2 regions of the Rhodomicrobium sp. genome follow, and region 1 is predicted to be linked to the other one. Evidence: predicted binding sites of a transcription regulator. Region 1 holds the regulator's gene; the other holds the start of a gene.
The links. The regulator HrcA, encoded in region 1, represses chaperone genes, less so after heat shock. The targets are predictions, from matches to a motif close to GTTAGCACTCNCNNNNNGNGAGTGCTAAC.

Region 1 (14,975 bases):
ATGTCAATGCCGCCGCTTTCCGTTGCCGGGCCATTGTATGGTGCTCCCGGAAACAGATACAGCGGCAACGGGGAACGAGGCTCAACCTCGCCTGTTAACTCTCCAAAATGCCGCTCGCGCGGTGAATCCAAGGAGAAATTTATGAAACGTTTCCTGATCGCCGTTGCGGCGGTAACCGCCACAATGTGTGCGGTTGCGCCCGGCGCAGACGCTCAGCAGCTCGAACGCGGCGTGCGCAATATGAGCGCTGAATCGTTTGCTCAGAACCTCGGCTCCGGCAACCAGTTCGAAATCCAATCCAGCATGATCGCGCTGCAAAAATCGAACAATGAGGCGGTGAAACAGTTTGCGCACAAGATGGTGGAGGATCATCAAGCGGCCGACCAAAAGCTGAAAGATACCTTGAAAGCGGCAAATCTCCCCGTTCCTTCCGTGGTCGTCGATGTGACGCACATGCAGAAGCTCGATAATCTGAAAGTGGCCGACATCGATTTCGATCGGCACTACATTCAGGCACAGCGCGAAGCGCATCGAGACACGGTAAAGCTTCTGGAAAATTACATACAGCGCGGCGACAACGCGCAATTGAAGCAGTTTGCGACCAATCTGCTGCCGACGATCAAGCATCATCTCGAAATGGCCGACACTCTGAGGCCCAGGGAGTCCGCGCGACGCTAGAGCCGGCCGTTGCCGCGCGAAAGACGCCACGCCACGAACAGGAAAAAGCCGCTCTCCGCGGCTTTTTCTATGCGCCGGAAGCCTTGCGTGCGATCAGTTGTTGAAAGCTGAAGCCGGATGTCTTGCCTTGGGGGGCGGGCATCGAGAGGGTAGCACTGACGGAAAGGGATTCGCGCCATGACCTCGCATCCATCCTATCGCCAATCGATCGAAGGCAGTCTCTCCACGAAGATCGGAGACGCCGGGTTGAGCCGGGGGCGCCTTACGCAGTGGCTGACGCTGCTCACGCCGCGTTTCAAGGCCCTTGAGGAGGCCGCTCAGGCCGACAGTTTCGCGCATTTCCGCATCCTGAAGGACACCGCCGACATCGAGGAAACCCGCGCGGCCTACGACAAGCTCGCTGCGGGCGCGGAAACCGTCGTTATTCTCGGCACGGGCGGTTCGAGCCTCGGCGGCCAGGCGCTTGCGCAGGTCGGCGGCTGGGGCATCCCCGGCGACGATGGCGATGCGGCGGGCAAATTGCCCGAGCTTCGCTTCTGCGACAACCTCGACTCGCGCTCCTTCACCCGCGGCCTTCTAAGCCTCGACATTCCCAAGACGCGCTTCATCGCGATCTCTAAATCAGGCACCACGGGCGAGACGCTGTCGCAGGTGCTGATCGCGTTCAAATTCATCGAGGATGCGGGCCACGCCGCGCTCATCCCGCAGATCTTCCTCGGCGTGACGGAGCCCGCGAAGCCGGGCGTCGCGAACGGCCTGCGCGAGCTTTTCTCCGCGCGCGGCATCCCGCTTCTGCCGCACCCGACCGACATCGGCGGGCGCTATTCGGCGTTCTCGGTCGTCGGCCTTCTGCCCGCGCTCGCGCGCGGTCTCGACGTGGCTGCCTTCCGCGCCGGTGCGCTCGACGTCGTGAAACAGCTCTCCGCCGCCACCATGCCGGAAGACCATCCCGCCGCTGTCGGCGCGGCGCTGTCCATCGGCCTCGCGAAGGATCTCGGCGTCACGAACTCCGTGCTCATGCCCTATTCGGACCGGCTCGAACGTTTCAGCGCGTGGTATGTGCAGCTCTGGGCCGAAAGCCTCGGCAAGAACGGAGAGGGCACGACCCCCATCGGCACGCTCGGCCCGGTGGATCAGCATAGCCAGCTTCAGCTCTTCATGGACGGCCCCGCGACGCACCTCATGACCATCGTGCGCGTAGCCGAGGCGGAAGGCGCGGATCGCGGCCTCACCATTCCGGCGGCACTCGCTGCCGAGGCGGGCGCGCCCTATCTCGCGGAAAAGAGCATAGGCGATCTCGTTGCCGCGCAGCAGAAGGCCATCGTCGACGCGCTCATCGAGGCAAAACGCCCTGTGCGCACCATCGACGTGCCGAAGCTCGACGAGCGGGCGCTCGGCGCGCTGATGATGCACTTCTTCATCGAGACGATCCTCGCAGGCGACCTCCTCGGCGTCGATCCGTTCGACCAGCCCGCCGTGGAACTCGCCAAGAAGCTCACGCGGCAATATCTCGCCGCCTGACAGGTCCGATGCACGGGGACGAAGGGTGACGATCCGCGAACTGAGCCAGGTCGAAATCAATCGCATCGCCGCGGGCGAGGTGATCGAGCGGCCGGCCAGCGCGGTGAAGGAGCTTGTCGAGAACGCCATCGACGCGGGCGCCACCGCCATCGAGGTGATTGCCGAGAATGGTGGGCTGTCGCTGATCCGCGTCTCCGACGACGGCGTCGGCATGGACGAGGCGGATCTCGCGCTGTGTGTTCGGCGCCACGCCACGTCGAAGCTGCCGACCGGCGATCTCATGGCGATCCGCACGCTCGGCTTTCGCGGCGAGGCGCTGCCGTCGCTCGGCTCGGTCGGCACGCTCTCCATCGTGACGCGCCCGCGCCCGTCGACGCGCGGCCATGAAATCGAAGTGCGCGCCGGGCAAACTTCGCCCGTACGCCCCGCCGCCGCGCGCCCCGGCACGTGCGTCGAGGTGCGCGACCTGTTCGCAGCCACACCCGCGCGCCTCAAATTCATGAAGTCGGAGCGCGCCGAAAACGCCGCCATCTCCGATGTCGTGAAGCGGCTCGCGCTCGCCTGCCCGCATGTCGGCTTTTCGCTGACGGTGGGCGAACGCGCTTCGCTTCAGCTCGCGCGCGCCGCCGAAGGGGATGAAAACGCGGTCCGCGCCCGTCTCGCGCGCATCATGGGACGCGAATTTGGCGAGGACGCCGAGCCGGTGCACCTCGAACGCGACGGACTGGCGCTGACGGGCTACGCCGGGAGGCCGACGCTCAACCGGCCCGACGCATCGCTGCAATATGTGTTCGTGAACGGCAGGCCGGTGAAGGATCGGCTGCTGTTTTCGGCCATTCGCGGCGCGTATGTGGATGTGGTGCCGCGCGGACGCTTTCCGCTGGCGGTGCTGTTCCTCAGCGTGCGCGTCGAGGATGTCGACGTGAACGTGCATCCGGCGAAGGCGGAGGTGCGGTTCCGCGAGGCGAGCCTCGTGCGCGCGCTCGTCGTCTCGGCGCTGCACGACGCGCTGCGGCGCGCGGGCGCGATGGCGGCGCGGCCAACCGGCGTGCTGACACCCGCTTCCTCTGCGCCGGAGCCGGTGCAATATCGCGCGCCGCTGCGCACCTGGCCGCAAACGCCGTTCTCCCCGGCATATCAGCAGCCGATAGCGGCGCCTCGGGGTGGCTTGGCTGAAGCCGCACTTGCGTTCGATGCCGAAGAGGCAAGCCGGTCATTCGCTGACGGAGCCGCGCGCGAAGCCTCGACCCCTGAACCAGACAATGCGAATTACGAACGCCTCGGCGTGGCGCGGGCGCAACTCCATAACACCTACATCCTCTCCGAGACGCCGCAGGGCGTGATCCTCATAGACCAGCACGCGGCGCATGAGCGTATCGTCTATGAGAAGCTCAAGGCAGCGCTTCTCGGCGGCCGGATCGCGCGGCAATTGCTGCTCATCCCCGAGATCGTGGAGATGTCTGAAGACGATGCCGCGCTCGTCGCCGAGCACGCGGAGGTGATCGCGGGAAGCGGCCTCGCGCTGGAGAGCTTCGGGCCGGGCGCGGTCATCGTTCGCGAAGTGCCCGCGCTTCTCGGGCAATGCGATTTGCAGACGCTCGTCCGGGACCTCGCCCTCGAACTCAAGGACAATGCGAACACGGTCGAGACGCGGCTTCACGCGATCTGCGCGACCATGGCCTGTCACGGAAGCGTCCGCGCCGGCCGCCCGATGCGGCCGGACGAGATGAATGCGCTTCTGCGCGAGATGGAAACCACGCCGAACGCAGCGCAGTGCAATCACGGTCGCCCGACCTATGTCGAGCTGTCGCGCGGCGACCTCGAACGGCTGTTCGAGCGGCGTTAGCGCCCGTCAAATCTGATCGAATCGCAGGTCCGGCTGCAAAGAGGCCGTCGCGCTTCGCGGGCCGCGATCAGCACGCGATTTGCCTCTTCGGTTGGCCGTTTTCGAACACGACCCGATTGAAGCTTGTGCACACGCAATCAAATCGATGGGAAACGCGGTCGCTGGCGCTGCGGGTGTGTTCTATAGCCGCGCGTGGCATTTGACGAAGGGCCAGCGTGACCTTAGATTTAGCAGGTTTGGAACAAGGACGCGAAGCATGTCGAAGCGGCAAGAGTTGCGCGCGCCCGCCCTCGAATTGAGTCAGGCAAACGGGCTGCGCGAATTGAATGAGCGCTACCGGGAAATCTTCCGGAGCATCGTTGAAACCTATCTCGAAACGGGCGAGCCTGTCGGATCGCGCCATCTGTCGCGCCAGCTGCCCATGACGCTGTCGCCCGCATCCGTGCGCAACGTGATGTCGGATCTTGAGGCTCAGGGGCTGATTTACGCGCCGCATGTCAGCGCGGGCCGCATTCCGACGCAGACGGGCTTGCGTCTGTTCGTCGACGGCCTGCTCGAAGTCGGCAGCATTGAGGAAACCGAGCGCGAGCAGCTCGAACGGCAGCTGTTGCGCGACTATCATCGTGAGCACGCGGTGACCTCTGAAGTTCTGGCCGAGGCAGGCGATCTTCTCTCGGGCCTTTCGCGCTGCGCGGGCGTGGTCCTTGCCGAGAAGCAGGTGAGCCGCCTCAAGCACATCGAATTTGTCAGCCTCGACTCGAAACGCGCGCTGCTTGTGCTGGCGGGCGACGACGGGAGCGTCGAAAACCGCGTGCTGAATTTGCCCGAGGGTCTGCCGCCGCAAGCGCTGGTCGAGGCGACGAACTATCTCAACGCGAAGATCCGCGGCGTGACGCTGCCCGAGGCGCGCGAAAAGATCGAAGGCGAACTCAAGGCGAGACAGGCAGAACTCGACGCGCTGACAGCGAAGCTGGTGCGGTCCGGCCTCGCGCAATGGTCCGGCGGCCGCGAGGACAATCGCAGCCTGATCGTGCGCGGACAGTCCCGCTTGCTGAACGATCTTCGCGCGGTGGAAGACCTCGAACGCATCCGCCTTCTTTTCGAGGATCTCGAATCGCAAAAGGCGCTGATCCATCTGCTCGACCTTGCGGAAAAGGCCGATGGCGTCCGCATTTTTATCGGTTCCGAGAATAATTTGTTCTCCCTGTCCGGATCTTCCCTGATCGTCGCACCTTTCCAGGATCATGAGCGCAAGATCGTGGGCGTTCTCGGCGTCATCGGTCCCACGCGGCTCAATTACGGCCGCATTATCCCCATGGTTGACTTTACGGCCAAGCTCGTCAGCCGCGTGCTCGCTTGATTATCCCGGCGAAACCGCCGATATAGCTTCAAAAATCGGCGCATCGCAGGTCGAGGATTGCGGCTGATCCTCATCGTAACGGAAACGGCAAAATACCATGAACGATACCCCGGACGGGCCCTCGGACGCGAACGGGCCGGAAAATAACGATTCTCTTGGCCGCGACCAGAACCCGCAAGCCACCGAAGAGCAAGTGAAGGCGCTGGCGCAGATGCTGGCCGAGGCGAGGGCCGAAAACGCGGATCTGCGCGACCGCCACCTGCGCGTCGTCGCCGAGATGGAAAACTACCGCAGGCGCAGCGAGCGCGAAAAGGCGGAAACCGCGAAATACGCCTCGTCCGAGTTTGGCAAGGATGCCATCGTCATCGCCGACAATCTTCGCCGGGCTATCGAAGCCGCGCAGAAGGAAGCGACGGACCAGACTCCGGCTCTCAACACGCTGCTTCAGGGCGTGGAAGTGACGGAACGCGAGCTTCTCAAGGTTTTCGAGCGCCACGGCATCACGCGCTTCGAGCCGCTCGGCGAAAAATTCGATCCGCATACATCGGAGGCGATGATCAAGGTGGACGTGCCCAACGTGCCCGCCGACGTTGTCGTGCAGGTGCTGCAAGCAGGCTACAAGATCGGGGAGCGGGTGCTGCGCCCTGCGGCCGTGATCGTCGCCAAGGGCGGCACGCCGGTCAAGCCGGAGCCTCCCCAGACCGAACATTCGGCTGAGCCCGCCGGCGAGGCGCCTTCAGCCGTGCATGCGGGGGCGCATCATGACCATAACGCCGTCGAGCCCGCGCACGAACACGATCCCGATGTTTTTCGCGATCCGACCGGCGCGCCCCTGCGGCGCGACAGGCACGGCGGCGAGAAGCGCTCGTCGTCCGTTACACAACCCGTGACGGAGAACAGCGGCCCGGCGGGCGTGGACGACCTTATTTCATCCTTCGGAAAGCGCCTCGAAAACGGAAACTGACACCGCGAGGCGCTGCCTCGCCCCGACGAACCGGCAAGGCGCGGCGATCAATCCGCGCCTTTTCCTTGTGCGGCGACCGCCAGAGCATCGCGCAGACGGCCGCCCGAGCGTTCGAGCAGCGCGCGGGCCTCGTCGAGCGCACATCCTTGAAGGACAAGTACCGCAAGCTTGATGTTGCCGCCGGTTTGCGAAAGCGCTCCCCGCACGGCGCCCAAGTCCTTGCCGGTTAGATGCACGAGCATCTTTTCGCGACGCCCGACAAGCTTCGCGTTCACGGCCTGCACCTCGACCATCAGCCCTTCGTAAACGCGGCCGAGCCGGATCATCACCAGCGACGAAAGCACAGCGAGCGTGACGCGTTGCGCGGTGCCCGCGTTCATGCGTGTCGACCCGGCGATGGGCTCCGACCCGGTTTCAAGACAGATCGGGCAATCGGCTTCGGCCAGCAGCGGCGTGTCGGGATTGTTCGCGATACCCACCGCAAGCGCGCCGAGCTTTTTCGCCTCGCGCAGCGCCGACAGCGTGAACGGCGTCTTGCCGCTGGCGGCAACCGCGACCAGCACATCGTTCGCGCAAATGCCATGCTCGACGCGGATGAGTTCGGCGGCGCGGTGGGTCTCGTCCTCCGCTCCTTCCACGGCCTGCACCATGGCCTCGTCGCCGCCCGCGAGCAGCAACACGAGCCGGTCCTTCGGCCAACTGAAGGTTGGCATGAGTTCCGCGCCGTCCTGCACAGCGAGGCGGCCGGACGTGCCCGCGCCCGCATAAACGAGCCGCCCTCCGCTGGCGAGGCGTTTCTCCATCGCAAGCACCGCGTGGAGGATGTCGCGCCGCGCCGCGCGCACGGCGGCGACCGCGGCAAGCTGGCCCTCGATCATCGCGTCGAGCGCATCGAGCGGCTCCCAGACATCGATACCGGAGAAGCGAGGGGATGGCCGTTCAGTATCCATAACAACCGAAAACGCGTTCAAGTGGCGCTGGACTTTGCATCATGCAACCTTAAATAAGCATGCGTAACAAGGGCATAAAGAGTGAACGTCGAAGTGTTGTTTCTCGCGGTGGACGGCGGCGGCACGAAATGTCTGGCGCGCCTCGCCGACGCGAAAGGCCAGACGCTGGGCGAAGGGCGCTCCGGTCCGGCAAATGTCCGGCGTGGCCTTCCGCAGGCATTCGCGGCCGTCATGGAGGCCACGGCTCAATGTTTCGAGCAAGCGGCGCTCGCGCCCGATTACCGCCGCGTCGTCGCCTGTCTCGCGCTTGCGGGAGCGGGCGAGCCGGACATGCAGGCCGAACTGTCCCGCTCCGCTCACCCCTTCAAGGCCGCGATTTTTACCACGGATTCGCATGCGGCTTGCGTCGGTGCACATCGTGGCGAGGATGGGGGGGTCATCATCGCCGGAACCGGCAGCATCGGTGAAGCCATCGTGCGCGGCGGGCGTCATCGCGTCGGCGGCTGGGGTTTCCCGGTCTCCGACGAAGGCAGCGGCGCATGGCTCGGCCTCGAAACCGTGCGGCGCACGCTTTGGGCGCTGGATGGCCGGGCGTCGGCATCACCCCTGCTCGATGAGGCGGCGAACCGCTTCGGCCATGACCCGAACGCCATCACGCGTTGGGCAAGCGAGGCCGCGCCCGCCGATTTCGGGACGTTCGCGCCGCTCGTATTCCGGCATGCCGGAGAGGGAGATACGGTCGCACGGAAACTTGTTACTTCGGCGGCGGGCCACGTGGAACGAATTGCCGAGGCGCTGCTTGTTTCAGGTGCGAGGAGGCTCGCTCTCATGGGCGGTCTCGCGCAGCCCTTCGAGCCGTGGCTGTCTGAGAACATGAAGCGATCGCTGGTTCGCCCCGCCGGCGATGCACTGGACGGCGGGCTGCAACTCGCTCGAAATTCGGTTTCGGGCAGGAGGATTCATGAAACATCCTGAGGCGCCCGACGTGCGCATGGCGCAGGAAATCCGGGAAGCACCGCATGCGGTGAGCCGCCAGCGCGATGCGCTCGCCCGGCCCGTAGAGGAGCTTGCCGCGCGGCTGAGGCGGAAGCCGCCCCGGGTGATCGTCACCTGCGCGCGCGGCAGTTCGGCCCACGCCGCCACCTTCGGCAAGCACCTGTTCGAGCGGTATCTGGGCATTCCCGTAGCTGCCGCCGCGCCGAGCATCGCGAGCGTCTACGGCGGCGAACTGAAGCTGAAGGATCAGCTCTTCCTCGCGATCTCGCAATCGGGAAGCAGCGCCGACATCGTCGCCATGACCGAGGCGGCGCAACGCTCAGGCGCGCTGGCGGTGGCAATCGTCAACGACACCGAGAGCGCGCTCGCCCGCGTAAGCGACATCGTGCTCCCCATGAGCGCCGGGCCGGAACTCTCGGTCGCCGCAACGAAAACCTTTGTCACGACGCTGGCGGCATTGGTTCGTCTTGCCGCGGCATGGAACGGACATTCGGCGCTCGATGCGGCCGTCGCCCGTCTGCCGGAACGTCTCGCCGCCGCTTCCGATCTGGACTGGAGCGCGGCGCTTCCCGCGCTGGCAGGCGCGCCGAGCCTCGTCACCATCGGGCGCGGGCCGACGCTTGCCATCGCCCGCGAGGCCGCGCTGAAGCTCAAGGAAACGGCCAACCTTCACGCTGAAGCCTTCAGCGGCGCCGAATTTCTGCACGGGCCGGTGGCGCTCGTCTCGCCTGAATATCCGATCCTGATGTTCAACCCGACGGATGAAGCCGCCCCCGGAATGGAAAAGCTCGCCGCCGACCTGCGCGGCAAGGGCACCGCGCTTTTCGCAACCGGCACCGCGGATGACGAAAATTTAATCGCCCTGCCGCCGGATCAACCCGAGACCGACGCGGTTTGCCTCATCCAGAGCTTCTACATGATGGCCGTCCGGCTCGCGGAGCGTCTCGGAACCGACGTGGACCGCCCCCGCCATCTCCGCAAAATCACAAGCACACGATAATGCTTCGCAAACGATACGCCATAGCTGCTTCCGTTATCTTCGATGGCTCGGAAGTTCACAAGGATCGCGCGGTCTTCATGCGAGGCGGGCGCATCCTGGACATCATGCACCCCGGAAATCTGCCCCACGGGGTGCCCGTGCGGGCTCTGCCGGAAGGTGCCTGGCTTGCTCCGGGCTTCATCGATTCGCAGGTGAACGGCGGCGGAGACGTGCTCCTGAACGACGAGCCGGGCGCCGGGGCAATGGCCGCCATCGCGGCGGCGCACCGGAAATACGGGACGACGGGCGTCATGCCGACGCTCATCACGGACGCCCGCCAGAAGATGGTCGATGCGCTCGAAGCCGTAGACCGCGCGGCCACGCTCAATCCGGGCGTGCTCGGGCTTCACCTCGAAGGACCGTTCATCTCGCCGGAAAAGCCGGGCATCCACTGCCGCGACTACATTCGCGAGCCGACGGCTGAGGATCTGGACCTCCTGACCGCGCCGCGCGAGACGGCGACGCTCGTCACACTCGCCCCGGAGCGCGTCGGGGCCGGGGTGATCGCCCGGCTCGCCGACGCGGGCGTGCGTGTCTCGCTCGGCCATTCGATGGCGACCTACGAGCAAACGAAGGCGGCGCTGGATGAAGGGCTGTCCGGCTTCACTCATCTTTTCAATGCGATGCGCCCTCTCGGTGCCCGCGATCCCGGCCCCGTGGCTGCGGCGCTCGAAGCGCCGAACGCATTTTTCGGCATGATCGCGGACGGCGAGCACGTCGCGCCTGCCATGCTGCGGCTCGCGCTTCGCGGTGCCGCGCATCCGATGCTCGTCACCGACGCTATGCCGCCCGTGGGTGGAAAAGAGACGAGTTTCTCGCTGAACGGACAGGACATCACGCTCAAGGACGGTCGCCTCACCAATGCGGCGGGCACGCTGGCGGGATCGGCGCTCGATATGGCGTCGGCGGTGCGGAACGCGGTGGAGATGCTCGGTACGCCTCTGACGGACGCGCTTCGCTTTGCGTCGACCGAACCGGCTGCATTCCTCGGCTTCGGCGACCGGTTGGGCCGCATTTCGCCTGACTTCCGCGCCGATCTCGTCGCGTTCGATCCGAACGACATGAAAATCCATGAGACGTGGGTGGATGGCCGCTCGACGGACATGCCGACACCCAACCCGCCAGCGTGACTTCTATTCGCTGACGCGGGGAAGCTCGTGCGCCAGTGCGTCGAGCATGTCGCTGACGGTGGCCTCGCTCGTGTTGAGGGTGAGCGAGATTCGCAGCCGTGCGGTCTTTTCCGGCACCGTCGGAGGCCGGATGGCGCGGATGTCGTAGCCGTAGCTGCGCATCGCTGCCGCAAGCGCCGTTGCGCGCGTGTCCGCCCCGACGATGACGGGCACGATCTGCGAGCCGCTGCCCTCAATCCCGCAGCGCTGCTTGAGGGCGGCGTTTGCGAAGGCGATCAGCCGTGTCAGCTTCTCCCGCCTTTCCGGCTCTTCCTTGCACAGGCGCAGCGCGGCGCGGACGGCGGCGGCGATCAGCGGCGACGGCGCGGTCGAGAAAATGAACGGTCGCGAGCAGTTGACCAGATAATTGCGGAGCGTGCGCGACAGGCACACGAGCGCGCCAGCCGAGCCGAGCGCCTTGCCGCAGGTGTGGAGCGAGACGACGTTCTCCCGGCCTTCGAGATGCGCGCCGAGGCCGGCGCCATCCGGTCCGAAGACGCCTGTCGCGTGCGCCTCGTCGATGACGAGCACGCCTTCGTTCCGCTCCGCGATAGCGGCGAGGTCGTCGAGCGGGGCGCGGTCGCCATCCATGCTGTAGAGGCTTTCGACCGCGATCCAGGCGCGCCCCTTGCCGCCCCCCGCCCGCCACGCGCGGATGCGATCTTCCACCGCGTTCGCGTCGTTATGCGCGGCTTTTGCGATTTCAGCCTTGCCCGCACGCATGCCGTCATGCGCGCTTGCATGGATCAGCGCATCGTAAACCACAAGGTCGCCGCGTTTGGGCAACGCCGCGAAGATCGCGTAATTCGCCTGAAAGCCGTTCGAGAAGAACAGCGCGCTTTCCGCGCCGAAGAACTTCGCCGCGTCGGCTTCGAGACTCTCATGTTCGGAGTAATTGCCGCGAAGAAGCCGCGACCCGCCCGCGCCGATGGCTATGCCGCGTTCGAGCGCGGCAAGCACGGCATCCTTCAGTTCATGCGATTCAGCCAGGCCCAGATAATCGTTTGACGTGAAATCGTAGCCGGACGGAAGGGTGAGCTGGCGAAGCCGCCCCCGCTCCTCCAACCGCGCCAGCGCGTCTTCATAGGGCCGCAGCATGAACCGTTTCCCGGCCAGCGCACGTTTCGGTGCGATCCTCTCGTTTCAGGTCCATCGGCGACAGGCCGAGCTTTGCAAACAGTTGCGCGTCCGAGCCTTCTTCCGTGTTCTCCGTGGTGAGCAGCGTGTCGCCCATGAAGATCGAGTTCGCGCCCGCAAAGAAGCACAGCGCCTGCGTTTCGTCGCTCATTTCCGCGCGGCCAGCCGAAAGCCGGACCATGGAGCGAGGCATCATGATGCGCGCGAGCGCTATCGTGCGAACGAAGGCGATCGGATCGACGGGCGGCACGTTTTCGAGCGGCGTTCCCTCGACGGGCACGAGCTGGTTGATCGGCACGCTCTCGGGTGGCTGCGGCAGGTTCGCAAGCGTAACGAGCATGTCGAAGCGGTCTTCCGGTTCCTCGCCCATGCCGAGAATGCCGCCGCAGCAGATCTTGATGCCCGCCGCGCGCACGCGGTCCAGCGTCTCAAGCCGATCCGCGAAGGTGCGCGTCGTTATGATTTCCTTGTAATAGCGCTCGGACGTATCGATGTTGTGGTTGTAATAGTCGAGCCCGACCGCGGCGAGGCGCTTCGCATGCGCGTCCGACAACATGCCGAGCGTCATGCAGGTTTCCATGCCGAGCGCCTTCACGCCCGTCACCATGGCGCAGATCATGTCGAGATCGCGCTCCTTCGGACTGCGGAAAGCCGCGCCCATGCAGTAGCGCGACGCACCCGCCGCCTTCGCCTTGCGCGCCTCTTCGATGACGCGCTCGACCTCCATGAGCTTCTCTGCCGAAAGCCCGGTCTTGTGATGCGCCGACTGGTTGCAGTAGGCGCAATCCTCGGGGCATCCGCCCGTCTTGATCGACAGAAGGCGACTTATCTGGACCTTGTTCGGCTCGAAATAGCGGCGGTGCAGGCTGTGAGCCTGAAAGATGAGATCGTTGAACGGCTGGTCGTAAATTTCCTGCGCTTGCGAGCGCGTCCAATCGTGCCGTTCGTCACTGGTGCGGGACACTTGAGGCGAACCCCCTTTTTTGAATTCCCGGCGTTTGTAGCCCTCCTGACCGTCCCGCGCAACAAACCGGGATGACGCGCCGCGCGATCAGGACGCGATCTTGACGGGAACCGTCTCGGCGAAGCGTTGCTTCGACACGCGCTTGTCGAAAACGACGCGCTTGGCGGGAAAGCGAATGGAGACCTCGGTACCTTCGCCGGGCGTGCTGTCGACCGTGAGCGTGCCGCCGTGCAGTTCGGTCAGCCGAACCGCGAGCGGAAGGCCGAGCCCCGCTCCCTCATAGCGGCGAGACAGTCCGTTTTCCACTTGCCGGAACAGCTCAAGCGCCTGCCGGATTTCGTCGCAGCTCATGCCGATGCCGGTGTCGCGGATCTTGATGCAAAGGCCTCCATCCCATTCGGGTGTCGCGGAAACCACAACGCGGCCGCCTTGAGCCGTAAACTTGATGGCGTTTGAAAGGAGGTTGACGAGGATCTGCTTCAGCTTGCCCTTGTCGCCCCTCAGCACGACGCCCAGATTGCGGGCGGGCGCGGCAAGGAGGACGCCTCCCGCCAGCGCCTGATTTTGCACAGCCAGAAGGCTGCGCTGAATGAGCGTGTCGAGGTCGATCTCATCCTCGTGCAGTTCGAGCTTGCCCGCCTCGATGCGGGTCACGTCGAGAATGTCGTTGACGATGTTGAGAAGGTGCGTGCCCGACTTGTGGATGTCGGCAGCATAGGACGCGTAGCGGTCGATATCGTTGCCGATCATCTTGTCGCGAATGATCTCCGAGAAGCCGAGGATGGCGTTCAGCGGCGTTCGCAGCTCGTGGCTCATATTCGCGAGAAAGGCCGATTTCGCTTCGTTCGCCTGTTCCGCGCGCCTTTTCGCGGCGACGAGTTCCGCATTGGTCCTGCGGAGCTTCACGCGTTCGTTCGCCAGTTCCTCGCTGATGGAAAGAAGCGCGGCGTGCTCCATCCGCACCTTGTCGCTTTCGCGGTCGAGGGCGCCTTCCTGGGCGACGCGCTTGTTGATCTCACGATTGAGCATGATCGCCATGAAGAACGGGAGGCACAGCGCCGCAAGGCCGAGGCCGACGAAAGTAAGCTCCTGTCGGCGCGCCGGCGCCAGAACCTCATCACGGCCGACCCCGGATACGATGGTCAGCGGAAGATCCGGAAACTTGCGAAAATGCTGGATGCGAACGACACCGTCAGGGGAGCCGTTTCCCACAAAGTAGCCGGTCCGCACGTCTGCCGAATGGGAGATAACATCAAGCGTCTCGGGGCTGAGCGGGGGAAAGGAGATGTCGAGGCCACCGGCTTTCGTATATCGCGCCAAACGCACGCCGTCGGCGCGGATGAGGCTGATGGCCGTCGTTTCGCCCATATGGATCTTGCGATGCAGCGTTGTGAGAAGACTTGGTGTCAGAGACGCAACCACCACGCCCGCAAATTTGCCATTCTTCTCAAGCCGCAGCGATAACGGGATGACGGCTCTTTCGGACAGTCTGCCGCGGACTGGGGCACCGATATAAAGGTCCGCATCGCCGTCTTTCTGCACTCGAAAATAGTCGCGGTCTGCCAAACTCGGCTCGACCTGACTGCGGGGAACGGTCGTCGACACGATGTTGCCCTCGGCATCCGTCACGGTCACGTCGATCGAAGGCGCGCCGTAAATGGGCGCGGCGGACCTTGTTTTTTCGAGATCGAGGGCGGTGCCCCGTTCAAAACTGCGCTTGACCTCGACTGCGGCATTCGCCGCGGCCTCGAAATTGGTGCGGATCTGCTCTTCGAAGCTCGCCGACATATTGGCGGCATCGACCTTGGCGCGCTTTAGCGCGGCGTGTCGTTCATTGATGATCGCCTCGCCGACGAGCACGCAGATCGCCACCATGATCGCAAGGCTGAAGGCTACGATCCGATGCTTGGCCTTTCTTGCCGCAGCCCAGCGAGACGCTTCACGCGGCGTAATGGGGCCCGGGTCTTGGGGAGTTGATCGCCATATCACGAAAGACGTCCCTGAACTGCCATAAAAATGGGTTAAGTCCGGTAATAGTTTCTCACGCGACAGGTATAGATCATAAAATACAACTTCGATGTGCAAAATCGGCCGGGCTATTACTACAACGTAAATGCCATATCGTGCTATTTAGACAAATAATACGTATCTCCGCCCTTGATTTCAAAGCGGCAGATCCACAAAACGGCTTTGATGGAAATGATTGAGGCGCGCGGTCTTGCGCGCCTCCTCAGATTACGCGGCGAGCTTGAGCGCCCCGGAGATCTCGGACAGCGTTGCCTTCTCGGCGTCGCTCACCTTGACGCCTCCGAAGCCGAGAAAGTTGCCGCCTTCGGAGGCCGCATCAGCGA
Region 2 (14,975 bases), on a different contig from region 1:
ACTGGATGAAGCAGGCATGCGGCTGCGGGTGCTCATAGGCGCTTTCGGAGCGCACGAGTTCGCCCGTCTGGAAATCCACGTAATAGTGACCCTGGCCGGGGCCGTCGATGCCGTAGGCCCAATGCAGGCCGGTGTTGAACCATTGCGGGCTGTTCGGCGCGGCCATCTGCATCGCGAGCATATAGCAAAGCTCGTCGTGGAACGTGCGGGCGTCCTCCTCCGACGAGAAATAGCCCCCCTTCCAGCCCCAGTATGTCCACGCGCCCACCATGCGGTCGAACACCTGACGCGCGTCCTTTTCGGGACCATAGCGCTCTGCCTCGGGCAGTTCGGCAAGCGCCTGCAGGTCGGGCACGGAGCGCCACAGCCACGAGGGAACGCTGTTTTCCTCGATGCGCTTCAGGCGCGCGGGCACGCCGGCCTTGCGGAAATATTTCTGCGCGATGATATCGGCGGCCACCTGGCTCCACTGTTCCGGCACGAAGAAGCCTTCGAGCTGGAAAATCATTTTTCCATCCGGATTTTTCAGTTCGCTCGTCGCCTGACGGAACCGAATCGTCTCGTAGGGAGACTGCCCGCTCGTAGTGAATCGCCGTTCGATCCGCATGGATTCTCCTGCCCGGCGCATCATTGCGCCTGCCCGCTTTGTTCAAAGTGATGTTTGGGACGCAGAACTCGAAGACGCACATAGAGCGCACCTCTGACAAAAGGGCGCACGCCAGCGCACCCGGAAATCGGGTGGCTGAAACAACCTGAATTGGAAGACTTGAGCCGACTGAGGATGAAATGCCGCCGCGCCCTCCTTGGAAGGGCGCTCCCCGCAGCGACACGTCCGAACGTAGTCGATTCGCACGCGTATGGCTGTCACTTCGCCGCAACATCGCACAAATGCTTGGGGGTGATGTTGACGGTGGCGCTATATGTTGTGTTGATCTTGTTCAAAAGCCCTGCGCGAGCGATAATTCCCTGTTGACAAGCGGGGGACAAGCTGTGGGCTGATTTGAGTCCGCCGCCGACTGTTCGGACGCCAAAATCGCGAGGCGCGCAGCGCGGCTGTTTGCCTGGGGCTTAGCAAGATGCGGAGGCAAAGGGCTCTGCGTCCAGCCGCACGCAGTCCGCCGAGCATTGCAGGCGCTGTTGCGCGCACAACCGTTCGAGAAGCCCTTTCTATCGGAGTGCCCGACGCGCCCCATGCAGGCCAGCCGCCGGACGCGAATGCGCATCACAGGAACGATACGTCGCCCATGCGAGGTCTTCCCATTATAAGGAAACGTTGGGAACGCCCGTCTTCAGGCCCTTGACGGCTCGATCACGCGCTGAAGCACAAGAAACGTCGCGCCGCGCCCCTCTCGCCGGGCCTTCTGCTCGTAGCGCGTCACGGGCCAGTCAGGCAGCGTATCGCGGTTCTCGGTCGTGAAAACCTGCGCGATGTCGAAAGCGGGATGGAGGCGCGCAGCTTCGATGGCAGCCTCGGCGTAATCATCGATGTCGGAGGCAAAACGGAATTCGGCGCCCGGCCGCAGCAGGGGCGCGAGTTCATCGAGAAGGTGCGCGGAAAACAGCCGCCGCTCGCGATGGCGCTTTTTGGGCCACGGGTCGGGGAACAACATGAAGGCGCGTGCCAGACTTTCCGGCGGCAGCGCCTGAAGCAGGGCAAGCACATCGTCCGCGTATAAACGGACGCGTTCGGAAAGCTCGCGCGCGACGAGGGCATCCATCGCCGCCACGACGCCATTCAGGTAGGGTTCGGCGCCGATCATCCCGACATGTGGATTGTTGGCGACCTGCCAGACGAGATGCTCGCCGCCGCCAAAGCCGATTTCGAGCCAGATGTCCCGCACGCTGTCGGGAAAAAGCCGTTTCAGAGCGACGGCGTCCAGCGGTGCGCTGACGTCGATCGAGCGGCTTTGCAGCGCGTCGGCAAGCAACGATGATTGCCGCAGAGAGAGCGTTCTGCCCTTTCTGCGGCCAAATGATCGAAGCCGTCTTTCGGAGGAATATGCTGCGCCGTCGGCATTCCCGCACGGCGCAGTCTCGCCTTTCGTCACGCTCAGCTCAGCGCGTCTTTCAGCGCGTCGACGAGGTCCAGCCGCTCCCAAGAGAAGCCACCGTCATCGGTCGGCGTGCGACCGAAGTGGCCGTAACTGGCAGTCCGCTGATAAATCGGGCGGCTGAGTTGCAGGCGCTCGCGGATGCCACGGGGGCTGAGGTCCACGATCTCGGCGATTACGGCTTCAAGCTTGCTTTCGTCCACGCTGCCCGTCCCATGAAGGTCGGTGTAGATGGACAGCGGCTTCGCCACGCCGATGGCGTAGGAAAGCTGAAGCGTGCACTTGTCGGCAAGACCCGCCGCGACGATATTCTTCGCCACCCAGCGCGCCGCGTAAGCAGCAGAGCGATCGACCTTCGTCGGATCCTTGCCGGAGAACGCGCCGCCGCCGTGCGGGGCTGCACCGCCGTAGGTGTCCACGATGATCTTGCGGCCGGTAAGACCGGTATCGCCATCGGGGCCACCGATCACGAAGCGTCCCGTCGGGTTAACGTAGAACTCTTCCTTCGGCGGGAACCAGCCTTGCGGCAGCACCTCGGCCACGATGTTGCCGACGATTTCGCGAATACGCTCCTGTGTCGCGTCTTCGGCGTGCTGCGTCGAAACGACGACAGAGGTCGCGCGCACCGGCTTGCCGTTTTCATAGTACAGAGAAACCTGGCTCTTGGCGTCGGGGCCAAGTTCTGGAAGCTGCCCGGACCGGCGCAGCTTCGAAATCTCGTACAGGATGCGATGCGAATAATAGATCGGCGCGGGCATGTAGCTTTCGGTTTCGCGCGTCGCGAAGCCGAACATGATACCCTGATCGCCGGCGCCCTCGTCCTTGTTGCCCGCAGCGTCGACGCCCTGGGCGATATCAGCGGATTGAGCGTGCACGTAGGAGACGATATCGGCGGTCCGCCAGTCGAATCCCTCCTGCTCGTAGCCGATGTCGCGGATCACGTTGCGCGCCGTCTCGATCAGCTTGTCGCTCGTGACGGAAGACGGCCCACGGACTTCGCCCGCCAGAACGACTCGGTTCGTGGTCGCGAGAGTCTCCAATGCCACCCGCGAATGCGGATCGGCGGCGAGGTAAAGATCGACAATCGCGTCCGAGATCTGGTCGCAGACCTTGTCAGGGTGCCCCTCGGATACCGATTCGCTTGTGAAATGATAGCTATTGCGAGACACTGCCTCGTTCCAATCCTTGCAAGATTTGCCTGGAATGCATGGCAACTCACCATGCTAGCCGAGATCGTTCCCAATCCCCGGCTGGCCTTCCTTAGCGTCCGGCTTTTCCTCTGACAAGGCCCTTACGAGATCTATGACGCGGCGCCGCACCTTCGGATCCTGTATTTTGGCAAACGCCTTGTTTAGTTCGAGACCTTCGCGAGAGTTGAGAAAATCGAGAAGAAAGCCCTCTTGCTCGGGCTCATGAAGGCCGTGATTTGCGCTTGCCGGCGTGCCATGAGAAAATGCGTCTTCAAAGAAATAGCCAACCGGCACTTCCAGAATTTTCGAAAGCTGGAAGAGGCGGCTTGCGCCGATCCGGTTCGTTCCCTTTTCGTATTTCTGAATCTGCTGGAAAGTGAGATTCATTTTCTCACCCAGCTTCTCCTGACTCATGCCGATGATCATGCGACGATATCGCACGCGGCTGCCGACATGAATATCCACCGGATTCGGCTTGCGCCCTGCGGTTTCATATATCTCGTCATTATCGGCCAATATTGACACCGAAGACTCGACCATGCCCATATTCCGCCCCATCTCTCTCCGCCATCTTTAAGTTGTGCGCACTCAGCCGTATGACCTATTCCCACTACCTAAAAGTTGTAGTTATGCGTGAACGAGCCGTCAAGCTTCTTCTTATCTGCTAACGGATCGTTTTGGAGACATCGCCAAGGCGTTCTTCTCTTAACCGCAAGAATCCTCAGTGAGTTCCGGAATTAAGAATCATCTGACTTTTGCGAGAGCGACCATAGCCAGATAAAATTGAAGCGTGAAGAAAAATAACGCAATAAACGACTGCATCCTCGTTTTTTGATAACAGGTTATCGGTAATGCATGGGGCAAGCTGTGGTCAATTGTCCCAGCTTTACCCAAATCTATTTTGTCCAAAATGCGGCCAAAAGGGTCGATGACCGCCGAAATTCCGGTATTGGCCACCCTGACAACCGGCAAGCCTTCTTCCACGGCGCGAATGCGTGCCAGATGGAGGTGTTGATATGGTCCGGTGGACTGTCCAAACCACGCATCGTTAGTAATATTGACCAGCCATTTCGGCCTTTCCGGCAGATTTCCCGTTCTTCCCGGAAAAATAATCTCGTAGCAGATCAGCGGCAGAAAAGGCGCCGCCTGCGGGGTTTCGATTGGCCGTGCCGGCCCCAACCCCGCCTCAAAACCGTCCAACCTATGGGAAAAAGCGGAAAAACCCGCCTTCATCAGAACGTCCCTGAAGGGCACATATTCACCGAATGGGACGAGGTGGATCTTGTCGTACACAGCCCTGATCTCAGCCCCTTTCCCCAACAAAAATAAGCTGTTGAAAGCTCGATCGAAGCGTGGACGACCGTCCGGTTCGCGGCTTCCCTCGGCACGTTCGGCGCCTATGATCAGTGAAGTCCCGTCTGGAATGAGCGCTGAAAGCGCATCGCGCACCTCGTCGCTGTATATCTGATCATTGAAGGCGAAAAGGACCGGCACGGACGATTCAGGCCAGATGACATGCGTGAACGCGGCGATGTCTTCACCGGACGTGCCGCTGCGGCTCAACTGAAGCGCGCGCTCGAAGATCCAGCGGCGATTTTCCGGTTTCCACTTTTCCTGCTGCGGAATATTCGGCTGAACGATGCGGATCCGCACTCCAGGCACGTCACCGACGCTCTGCTGAAGCCTTTGTGCGCCAACCGCATAGAACGCCGCGAGGGTCAGGGCCGCGACCAGAGCGGGGACGGGAAGCCTGTCGAAGCGTGCCCCCGGGGCCGCGATAAAGGCTGCCGGCGCAGAGAAGATGAAAAGCGCGGCGAGCGTCAGACCGTAAATGCCGATATAGGCCGCCATCTGCATCGGCGCATCGTCAGCGGCAAGCGCCTGCCCGAACAGGTTCCAGGGAAAACCGGTGAAGAAATATCCCCGCGCGGCCTCCACGCAGAAAAAAGCGAAAACGAACCCGATGATGCGCGCATAACCGCGTCGCCACATCGCCGCCGCGAGAACCCCCGCGACCGCATAGAACAGCCCGAGCGCCGCGCAAAGTCCGGCAACTGCGAACGGCATCAGGACCGCGTAACGTTGCGCGTCGACGTAGAACGCGAAGCCGATCCAGTAGATACCCGCGAGAAAATAGCCGAAGCCGAACGCCCAGCCGAGCAGCGCCGCGCTCTTGAGACGTTTCAGATAGTCTTCACGGCGCGTCGTCGCATCCTCGCGAAGCGCAACGGCATCGAGCACCCAGATCATCAACGGGAAGGTCAGGAACAGCACCGGCCAGAGATGAAACGGCGCCATGGCAAGCACAGACAGCGCGCCGGCGATAAAGGCGATCAGCGCCAGTTTCCAGGTCTTGAGACCGGCGATGGCCGTCGGCAGGGAGTCCATGAAGAACCTTGGTGGGAGAGTGTCGGCAGGCGACGCAGCATTAAGTGCTTGCAAATATCGAGCCCGTTCGCTGCTGACGAGATGGAATCGCAAAATGCGACTGCAAGGTTGGGGAAAGGTGGCGCGCATGCCGCTCGTCGGCCGTGCCAACCTGTTGAAAAATGAGCATCCCCCAGGCGGATAGATGGTCGGGCAGCCTAGCCACCCGACCATCGTCCATCAGCGAATCTTGACCAGATCGAATTGCGAGTAGCATTCGCGGCTCGGCAGATTGTCATGCCCGCTGAGAGCGTCGGAGAAAGCTTCCGTCAGGTTCACGCCCTCAGCCCTTGCGCGAACGCTCGCGAGAAGAACAGGCCGCTCATAGCTCGAGTCCGCGTCCTCTTTGGCCTTGCAGGCTTCCTTGTCGTATTGACCCAGATTGAGCGTCCAAAGCGGGATCGAGGCATCCGTCACCTTGGAAATCCATCCTGCAACCGTCTGAGCGCGTGCAAGCGCGCGCGCTTCCTCCGCCTCGCGGTCGCCTTCGCGGGAGGCCAGGCCAACGGCGATCAGGTCGAGCGCGCTGGCGAACGACTCCCTCACCTTCGGCGTGATGATGCGGTCGGCGGTTTCTTCTTCGGGGATCACGACATCGTTGGAAACGACTTCGACCGTGCTTCCCTTGACCCAGGTATAGTCGCTGGTGACGATGATATAATCGAAAGATGCCGAGCGCCCTTCCGCGTCCTTGCCGTCAATGCGGAAGAAATACGCATTCTCGACCCTTTCCTTGGGAGCACTCTTGTCAGAGACCGGTTGCGGAACGGCCGCTACGGGTTGTGGCGCAGGCGCGGCCTCCACCTTTTTTGCCGCCCGCTCGGCGTAAAGGATAGCGCCTTCGACCAGAGCGGCGAGAAACAGCAAGACCGCGAGGATCCAGAGCCAGATTCCGGCGCGCCGCTTCTTTTCTTCCCTGGGTTTCTCCCCATCTCCCGCGAGAGGAGGCTGCGCCGAGCCGGGATTAACGTTTTTTGCAAGAATATCGGTCATTGAAATGCTCCCCTGAATCTCGGGACAAGGCCCGACGCGCCGCAGTGTGGCATGCCACGTCGAGTGCAATTTTATTATGACGAGATTTCGTCAAATTCGCTTCATCATCCTTCACGCCTGCTAAAGACCTCTCGCCGAAATTGGCACTCACCACTTGACAGTGCTAACAGTTCCGCTCTATCTCTTCGGCAGGGTGAACGCGAGCGAATATGCCGCACCCACACATTCACCATCCAGATTTGTCGTCTGAGGAGGATACACATGTCAGTGAAATTCCGGCCCCTGCATGACCGCGTCGTCGTGCGCCGTCTCGAAGAAGAAGAGCGCACCAAAGGCGGCATCATCATTCCGGACACGGCGAAGGAAAAGCCTCAGCAAGGCGAAGTGATCGCCGTTGGCCCCGGCGCCCGTAACGAAGAAGGCAAGCTCGTTGCTCTCGACGTGAAGGAAGGCGACCGTGTCCTGTTCGGCAAGTGGTCCGGCACCGAAGTCAAGATCGACGGCGAAGACCTTCTGATCATGAAGGAAAGCGACATCCTCGGCATCCTCGAGGGTCACGACGGCGGCAAGAAGAAGAAATCCTAAACGCCGATACCTCTCTAATTCCCAAGTTTCACACTCAATTCGAAGGGTCATGAACAATGGCTGCTAAAGAAGTACGTTTTGGCCAGGACGCCCGTGATCGCCTGCTCCGTGGCGTGGACATTCTCGCCGACGCCGTGAAAGTTACGCTCGGCCCGAAAGGCCGCAACGTCGTGATCGACAAGTCCTTCGGCGCTCCGCGCATCACGAAGGACGGCGTGACCGTCGCGAAGGAAATCGAGCTTGAAGACAAGTTCGAAAACATGGGCGCGCAGATGGTGCGCGAAGTCGCTTCCAAGACCAACGACATCGCTGGCGACGGCACGACCACCGCGACCGTTTTGGCTCAGGCCATCGTGAAGGAAGGCGCGAAGTCCGTCGCCGCCGGCGCGAACCCGATGGACCTCAAGCGCGGCGTCGACCTCGCGGTCGCAGCTGTCGTGAAGGATCTCCAGAGCAAGGCGAAGAAGGTCACCTCTTCCTCCGAAGTCGCGCAGGTCGGCACGATCTCCGCGAACGGCGACGCCGAAGTCGGCTCCAAGATCGCCGAAGCGATGGAGAAGGTCGGCAACGAAGGCGTCATCACGGTTGAAGAGAGCAAGTCGCTCGATTTCGAACTCGAAGTCGTGGAAGGCATGCAGTTCGACCGCGGCTATATCTCGCCGTACTTCATCACCGACGCAGAGAAGATGCGCGTCGATCTCGACGATCCGTTCATCCTGATCTACGAGAAGAAGCTCTCCAATCTTCAGCCGCTGCTGCCGGTTCTCGAAGCCGTCGTCCAGTCGGCCCGTCCGCTCCTGATCATCGCTGAAGACGTCGAAGGCGAGGCTCTGGCCACGCTCGTCGTCAACAAGCTGCGCGGCGGCCTCAAGGTTGCGGCCGTGAAGGCTCCTGGCTTCGGCGACCGCCGCAAGGCCATGCTGCAGGACATCGCCGTTCTGACCGGCGGCCAGCTCATCTCCGAAGACCTCGGCATCAAGCTTGAGAACGTCAACGTTGCCATGCTCGGCCGCGCCAAGAAGATCACCATCACGAAGGACGACACGACCATCGTCGATGGCTCCGGCGACCAGAAGGAGATCGAGGCCCGCATCAACCAGATCAAGGCCCAGATCGAAGACACCACTTCCGACTACGACCGTGAGAAGCTCCAGGAGCGTCTTGCGAAGCTCGCGGGCGGCGTCGCGGTGATCCGCGTCGGCGGCGCGACGGAAGTCGAAGTGAAGGAAAAGAAGGACCGCGTCGACGACGCCCTCAACGCGACCCGCGCGGCCGTGGAAGAAGGCTTCCTGCCGGGCGGCGGCGTTGCTCTGCTCCGTGCGATCTCCGCGCTTGAAGGCCTCAAGGGCGAGAACGAAGACCAGAAGGCGGGCATCAACATCGTCCGTCGCGCGATCCAGACCCCGATCCGCACCATTGCAACGAACGCGGGCGAAGACGGCGCGGTTATCGCCGGCAAGGTTCTTGAAAACAAGGAGTACAGCTTCGGCTACAACGCCGCGACCGGGGAATATACGAACCTCGTCGCCGCTGGCGTCATCGATCCGGTGAAGGTGGTTCGCATCGCGCTTCAGGACGCCGCTTCCGTGGCGGGCCTCCTGATCACGACCGAAGCCATGATCGCCGAGAAGCCGAAGAAGGACGCTCCGCTTCCGGCGATGCCGGGCGGTGGCATGGACTACTAAGTCCTCGCCAGAGCGGCCGAAACACGAAGCCCGCGACGCAAGTCGCGGGTTTTTTCAAACCGAGAGTGTAAAAGTTACCTTTTCCAACCCAACTTAGGATTCTGATTAGTGAAGATTAGACTCCTCCCTAAATATATTTGGGTCGCTATTGGGGCCATATTCGGCATAATGACCTATTTTAACACCTTTGTTGAGTTCTTTAGAAATACCCAAGCGCTTCGCGCATCTTTTCAGACCCGAGAAATTGTTCGTTCAGCGGATGGGTGGAAACCACACATTGAGGAAAGAAGGCCCCGTCCTTAGGGATCACTTTTGCTTCTCGGTTGCTTTGCTTTCCACGCGCGGCGCTCAGGCTCACGCGGCAGGAAGCAGGATATGCCCCCGTGCAGCCGGACGATGCGCAGCCTCCTATCTCGGACCATAATCAAAGCGCCCTCGACTGGCTGAATTTCCTGCTCGCGGATGTCAAGGACGGTCTCGGGCCGTTCCTTGCGATCTATCTCACATCGAGCCAGCAGTGGGACGCGGGCAGCGCGGGCCTGGTCCTGACCATCGGCGGCCTGGCGACCGTTCTCGCGCGCAGCCCGGCGGGCGCGCTCGTGGACGCCATCGCCTGGAAGCGCTCCCTGATTGTCGTCGGCGTGGCCATCGTCGCAGTCGCGTCGCTCGCGATGTCGGCCAACCCGACATTCTGGACGGTCGCGGTCGGCCAAGCTTTCATCGGCATTTCCGACGCGATCCTCCCCCTCGCCGTTACCGCGATCAGCCTCGGTATCGTAGGGCGCAAGGCTTTCGCACGCCGCGTAGGGCGAAACGAGGCGTGGAGCCACGGAGGCAACGTCACGGCGGCCATCCTCGCCGGAGCGGCGGGATATTTCATCGCGCAGGTCGCCATGCTCTGGACCGTCGCGCTGCTCGCGGCGCTTTGCGCGGTGGCGGTTTATCGGATCGATGACAGCGCCATCGACAACGACGTGGCACGCGGCGAGGAGAAACACGGGCAAACGCCCGAAGCGGTCGGCATGCTCCTGCGCAACAGGCCGCTGTTGTGGTTCACCGCCGCGATCACGCTGTTCCATTTCGCGAACGCGGCCATGCTGCCGCTCGCGGGCGAGAAGCTCAGCGTCGGCAAACCGGACGAAAGCCCGCTTTTCATGGCGTCCTGCGTCGTCACCGCTCAACTCGTGATGATCCCGATGGCGATCCTTGTCGGACACCGCGCGGATGCGTGGGGCCGCAAGCCCCTGTTTCTGTGTGCCTTCGCAGTCTTGCCGTTACGTGGGCTTTTGTTCGCTCTCGCTGACAACCCGTGGGCCATCGTCGCCATTCAAATCCTCGACGGGATCGGCGCGGGCATTTTCGGCGCGTTGTTTTATATCGTCGTGGCGGATTTCACACGCGGCACCGGCCGCTTCAACCTCGCGCTCGGCGCGGCGGGGGCGAGTTGGGGTCTTGGCGCGGCGTTGAGCAACGCCGTCGCGGGGCAGATCGTCAACAGCCTCGGATTTTCCGCGGCGTTCTATTTTCTGGCCGCGTGCGCGCTCGGGGCGTTCGCCATTTTCGCAGTCGCAGTCCCCGAGTCGCGAGATTATGAGGCGGCAAGCCCGGAAGGACGGGAATTGACGGCGACATCTTGAGCGCCACCGTCAGGTGTTTTATCAATGCGCGGCAAGCGTGATCGAAGGCGACGCGTTCAGCACCGCCGTACAAGCCGGCGGAAGCTGCGCCACAGTGATGCCGGGCTTCGACTTCGCGGCTGGCGCGGATGCCACCGTCGGCTTCGGCGCGACCGGAACCACCGGTTTCGAGAGTTGCGCGATCCACTTGTCGAGCCCCCCGCCACAGCCGTCGCCGGCGGGCAGAGGCGGCTGATTGCGGCACCCATCATCGCCAGCGGGGCAGGCGAGCCGGACATGGAAGTGCGCATCGTGGCCCATGATGGGCTGGATCTTGTGCAGGAAGCCGCGATCGTCCTTCACGTTATCGCACATCCATTTCTTGATCGCGGGATTGACGAAGACGCGCGTCACTTCCGGGTAGGACACCGCGCGCCGAAGCAACTTTATGTGGTCCGGCGTCCACATCTGCTCATTGACATGAACGGGATCGAGAAGAACGCTCTCCATCTTCACCTGTTCGCGCTCGTCGGCGGCAAGCGTGCGGTCGGGCATCGGCTTGTACCAGATGTCGACATCGAGACCGACCTGATGGCTCGCGTGACCGAACGGCATCGGGCCGCCGCGCGGCATCGACATGTCGCCGATCAGGAGGCCCGGCCATCCGTCCTTCGCCTTCGCATCCCTGGCAAACTTTTCGATGAAGGTCACGAGCACGGGATTGCCCCAGTGGCGGTTGCGCGAAAGCCGCATGCCCTGCCAGACGGGGCCATTGTCGGCAAGCTGTTCCGCACCGGCGAGGCAGCCCTTCGCATAGAACCCGATGGATCGCGTTTCCATCTTGGCGGGTTCGCGGACCGCGCCGAAGAGCAGCTTCGCGGGCGTCGTCTTCAAGACTTTCGGAGCAATTGCCCCGGTGCCGGGGATCGGAACCGGCGCCGCGGCGGGAGTGGCGCCCGCGGTCAGTCTGACCCCGGGAGCCGAGGCGGTCGCGGCCATGTCCTTTGGAGGATTCGGCGCGTTCGCAACGGCGGGGGCGGTCTGAACGGCGGAGGAAGATGGGGCGATTTCAGGCTGTGGCAGCGCCGCTGGCGCGTCCGTCGTCGCCCCGGCCTGACGCAATTCCGATGGCGTCGCCTGCGCCGTGACAACGCGCTTGGGCGTGCCGCGACGGGGGTTATAGGCTGTCGCTTTCGGGGCGTCAGAGGAAGCCATCAAGCCCGCGAGAGCGTCCGCACCGCCGGAAGCAACCGTCACCGCCAGCGCGACACTCGTAACAAGCGACGCGTTGAGGAGAATATTTCGCGCATTCATTCAAAGTCTCCCCGCCTGATCGTCCCGCTTCCTACGGGTGAGCAGCCGATCATCAAAGACCAGACGCCGTGGCTGTGTCAGCGCGCGACGCTCCCGACTGCCCTTTTCGACTGTTATTCAGACGATAAAACAGATAACGGGTTGAATTGTAGCGGAAAGGCTTCACCGTTTCGTTGCCGAAACCTTAAACAGCGTTAACCTCAACGTGTGCGTCAGGCGTCCGCTCGCGATTTGAGTGCATGCCCCGCGAGCGTCTTGCCGAGCGACCAGGCCGCGCCCGGCACCTTGTGGGCGGCGGCGATGGTCGCATCGAACGAGTCCTCGATCCACGTGCAATCGTCGTCGGAGAGCGTGAGCGCGGGCAGCAGCTTCACAATATTCATGCCGTGACCCGCGACCTGGCAAAGGATCTTGTGCTCCTTGAACATCGGGATCGTGATCATCTGGCTGAAGAGACCCTTGTTCGCCGCCTCCAGCGCGTGCCACGACATGCGCAACGCGAAAGACTTCGGCTCGCCGAACTCGATGCCGATCATGAGCCCCTTGCCGCGCACGTCCTTCATCAGCTCGTAGCGGCCGATCATCGAGCGGAACGAGGCCGTGAGCCGCTCACCCTTTGCGGCGGCGTTCTCGATAACCCCGTCTTCTTCGAGGATTGAAAGCGTCGCGAGAGCGGCCGCCATCGCCATGTCGTTCTTGGCGAAGGTGGAGCCGTGGACCACCGCGCGGTCCATGCGGTTGAACAGCTTGTCGAAGATCCACTTGCGCGTCAGCACCGCGCCAACCGGCACATGGCCGCCCGAAAGCGCCTTGGCGACGAGCACGAGATCCGGCTCGATGCCCGGCCAGTGATCGATGGCGAAGAACTTGCCTGTGCGGCCGACGCCGGTCTGGATTTCATCGGCGACGAAAAGCGTGCCGTACTTCCTGCAAAGCTCCTGAACCCCTTTCAGATAGCCGTCGTCGGGGACGTGAACGCCCTTGCCCTGGATCGGCTCGACGAAGAAGCCCGCGATTTTCTTGGTCTTCAGCGCGTCTTCCAACGCATTGAGGTCGTTGAACGGCACTTCCACCGTGTCGGTGAGGAAGCCTTCGAAGCCCTTGCGGAAGATCTGGTCGCCATTGAGCGAGAGCGAGCCGTAGGACAGGCCGTGGAACGCATGGCTGCAATGGGCGAGACCCGCACGGCCCGTGGCGGCGCGCACGAACTTGATGGCAGCTTCAACGCTCTCCGTGCCGGAATTGGCGAAGAATGCCTTCTCCAGCCACGGCGCCCGCGCGAGAAGGCGCTCTGCCACGACGCCGGCAAGCGGCGACACGTCCATCTGCACGAGATTTGGAAATTCGCTGTCGAGCACCTGCCGCAGCGCATCGTGGACCTTCGGATTGTTGCGCCCGAGCGCGAAAACGCCCCAGCCCGACAGGAGATCGAGATATTTGTCGCCCGCGCGGTCCCACAAATAGGGGCCTTGCCCGCGCACGAAGCCGACATCGTAGCCGATCGTCTTGAGGACGCGCACCATCTGCTCGTTCAGGTGCCGCGTATGGAGCGCATAGCGCCCCGCCTCGTTCTCCGCGAAAAGCGATTTGATATCGATGCTCATGCCATTCAGCTCCTCGGCAGTGGTCGCGGAATGCGCGCCCGACCGTATCTTGAATTGTTGCGGGGATAGCATGCGATGCCAACCGAACGCAAAATTTGTTCTCAACCGCAGAATTTCCACATTGGGGGCACATGAGGCACGCACGCAACAGATTGGAGTTAAAATTCATGAAGGCATTTCATCTCGCAGCGATCGCGGGCCTGCTCATCGCCGGTCCCGCTTTTGCCCAGCCGAAACCCGCTGCTCCGAAACCTGCCCCGGCGGCACCGGCCGCGCCCGCGGCTCCGTCCGTTCTGGGCGAATGGCTTGTCGAGGACGGCACCGCTCAAGTGCGAGTCGTATCCTGTGCGGACGGCGTCTGGGGCATCATCTCGTGGACGAAGGGCGAGCCCGGCGTCGATAGCAAGAACCCCGACCCGGCGAAGCAGACGCGATCCGTGCTCGGCATGCCGATCCTTCTCGGCATGAAGCCCTCGGCAGACAAGCCGGGCCGCTTCGATGGCGAAGTCTACAACGCCGAGGAAGGCGAGAATTACATCTCGCACATCAGCCTTTCGAGCCCGGACGTGCTGCGCATCGAAGGCTGCGTGCTCGGCGGGTGGATCTGCGGCGGGCAGGACTGGAGTCGCGTGAAGACCCCGCCGCAGAAAGGCGCTCTGACCGATCAGGCCGTGTGCTCCGAACTTCCGAGATAGGCGGCGGGACGCTTCGGTTCCGTCTTCTTCCCTTCCGTTTCTTCCTCTTCCACCTTTCGCGGCGGCCCCATCAGCAGCGGTTGAAACAACACCGCTGCCGCCATCGTCGACATGAGCGACAGGGCCAGCAGCTCACCCATGCTCGAAGTGCCGGGGTGCTTCGAAAGGTAGAGGCTTCCAAATGCCACCGCCGTCGTCATGCCGCTGAAGAACACAGCGCGCGTGAGCGGCGAGGCAAGGAGGCCGCTTTTCCCGTCGCGCCACGCGATGATGTAGTAGATCTTGAACGCGACGCCGACGCCGAGCAAAAGCGGCAGCGCTATGATGTTCGCGAAGTTCAGCGGCAGGTCGAGGATCACGCACAGTTCCAGCGTGACCGCGCAGGCCAGCAGCAGCGGGAACAGCGTGAGCGCCACGTCTCTCACCCGTCTCAGGAAGATGAAAAGCAGGATCGAGATCGAAGTCAGCGCCCAGAAGCCCGCTTCGAGGAACGCGTTGACGATGGTGTCGCCCGCTTCCTGAATGCCGATGGCTTCGCCGGTCGCATTCGGTGCAACCGCCGTTACCTCGTCGACGAAGCGGCGCAGAACGTCGTTGTTTTCCGAGTCGCCGCTCGGCGAAACCGAGATGCGCACGCGGCCATCTGCCGTTTTCCAGTCGGAAACAAGGTGAGGCGGCAGCGTGGCGAGCGTTACCGTTCCGGGGTCGAAGCTCGCCCTGAGCGTGTTCAGCGTGATGTTGAGCGGATCAACCAGCGCCGCGGTCGCGCGCGCTCGCGCTTCGGGCGAAGCCTTGGAGAGTGCGGCAAGCGCCTC

Region 2: the regulator HrcA is predicted to act here: its motif matches at 6,801-6,829, upstream of groES (co-chaperone GroES).

Annotation. Positions count from the first base shown of each region.
Region 1 is NZ_JASGFR010000020.1:15,075-30,049, reverse strand. It holds gene QM659_RS09730 (LysR substrate-binding domain-containing protein) at 1-2, opposite strand, end outside; gene QM659_RS09725 (DUF4142 domain-containing protein) at 7-678, shown strand; gene QM659_RS09720 (glucose-6-phosphate isomerase) at 856-2,199, shown strand; gene mutL (DNA mismatch repair endonuclease MutL) at 2,225-4,045, shown strand; gene hrcA (heat-inducible transcriptional repressor HrcA) at 4,302-5,405, shown strand; gene grpE (nucleotide exchange factor GrpE) at 5,503-6,369, shown strand; gene QM659_RS09700 (N-acetylmuramic acid 6-phosphate etherase) at 6,417-7,319, opposite strand; gene QM659_RS09695 (BadF/BadG/BcrA/BcrD ATPase family protein) at 7,401-8,294, shown strand; gene QM659_RS09690 (SIS domain-containing protein) at 8,281-9,315, shown strand; gene nagA (N-acetylglucosamine-6-phosphate deacetylase) at 9,315-10,484, shown strand; gene QM659_RS09680 (8-amino-7-oxononanoate synthase) at 10,488-11,621, opposite strand; gene bioB (biotin synthase BioB) at 11,605-12,624, opposite strand; gene QM659_RS09670 (ATP-binding protein) at 12,712-14,613, opposite strand; gene QM659_RS09665 (hypothetical protein) at 14,860-14,975, opposite strand, start outside.
Region 2 is NZ_JASGFR010000005.1:90,222-105,196, reverse strand. It holds gene QM659_RS03610 (vitamin B12-dependent ribonucleotide reductase) at 1-607, opposite strand, end outside; gene trmB (tRNA (guanine(46)-N(7))-methyltransferase TrmB) at 1,290-1,928, opposite strand; gene metK (methionine adenosyltransferase) at 2,051-3,220, opposite strand; gene QM659_RS03595 (helix-turn-helix domain-containing protein) at 3,275-3,781, opposite strand; gene lnt (apolipoprotein N-acyltransferase) at 3,986-5,629, opposite strand; gene QM659_RS03585 (hypothetical protein) at 5,849-6,661, opposite strand; gene groES (co-chaperone GroES) at 6,929-7,246, shown strand; gene groL (chaperonin GroEL) at 7,303-8,931, shown strand; gene QM659_RS03570 (MFS transporter) at 9,315-10,568, shown strand; gene mepA (penicillin-insensitive murein endopeptidase) at 10,590-11,861, opposite strand; gene QM659_RS03560 (aspartate aminotransferase family protein) at 12,074-13,465, opposite strand; gene QM659_RS03555 (DUF2147 domain-containing protein) at 13,633-14,160, shown strand; gene QM659_RS03550 (MMPL family transporter) at 14,130-14,975, opposite strand, start outside.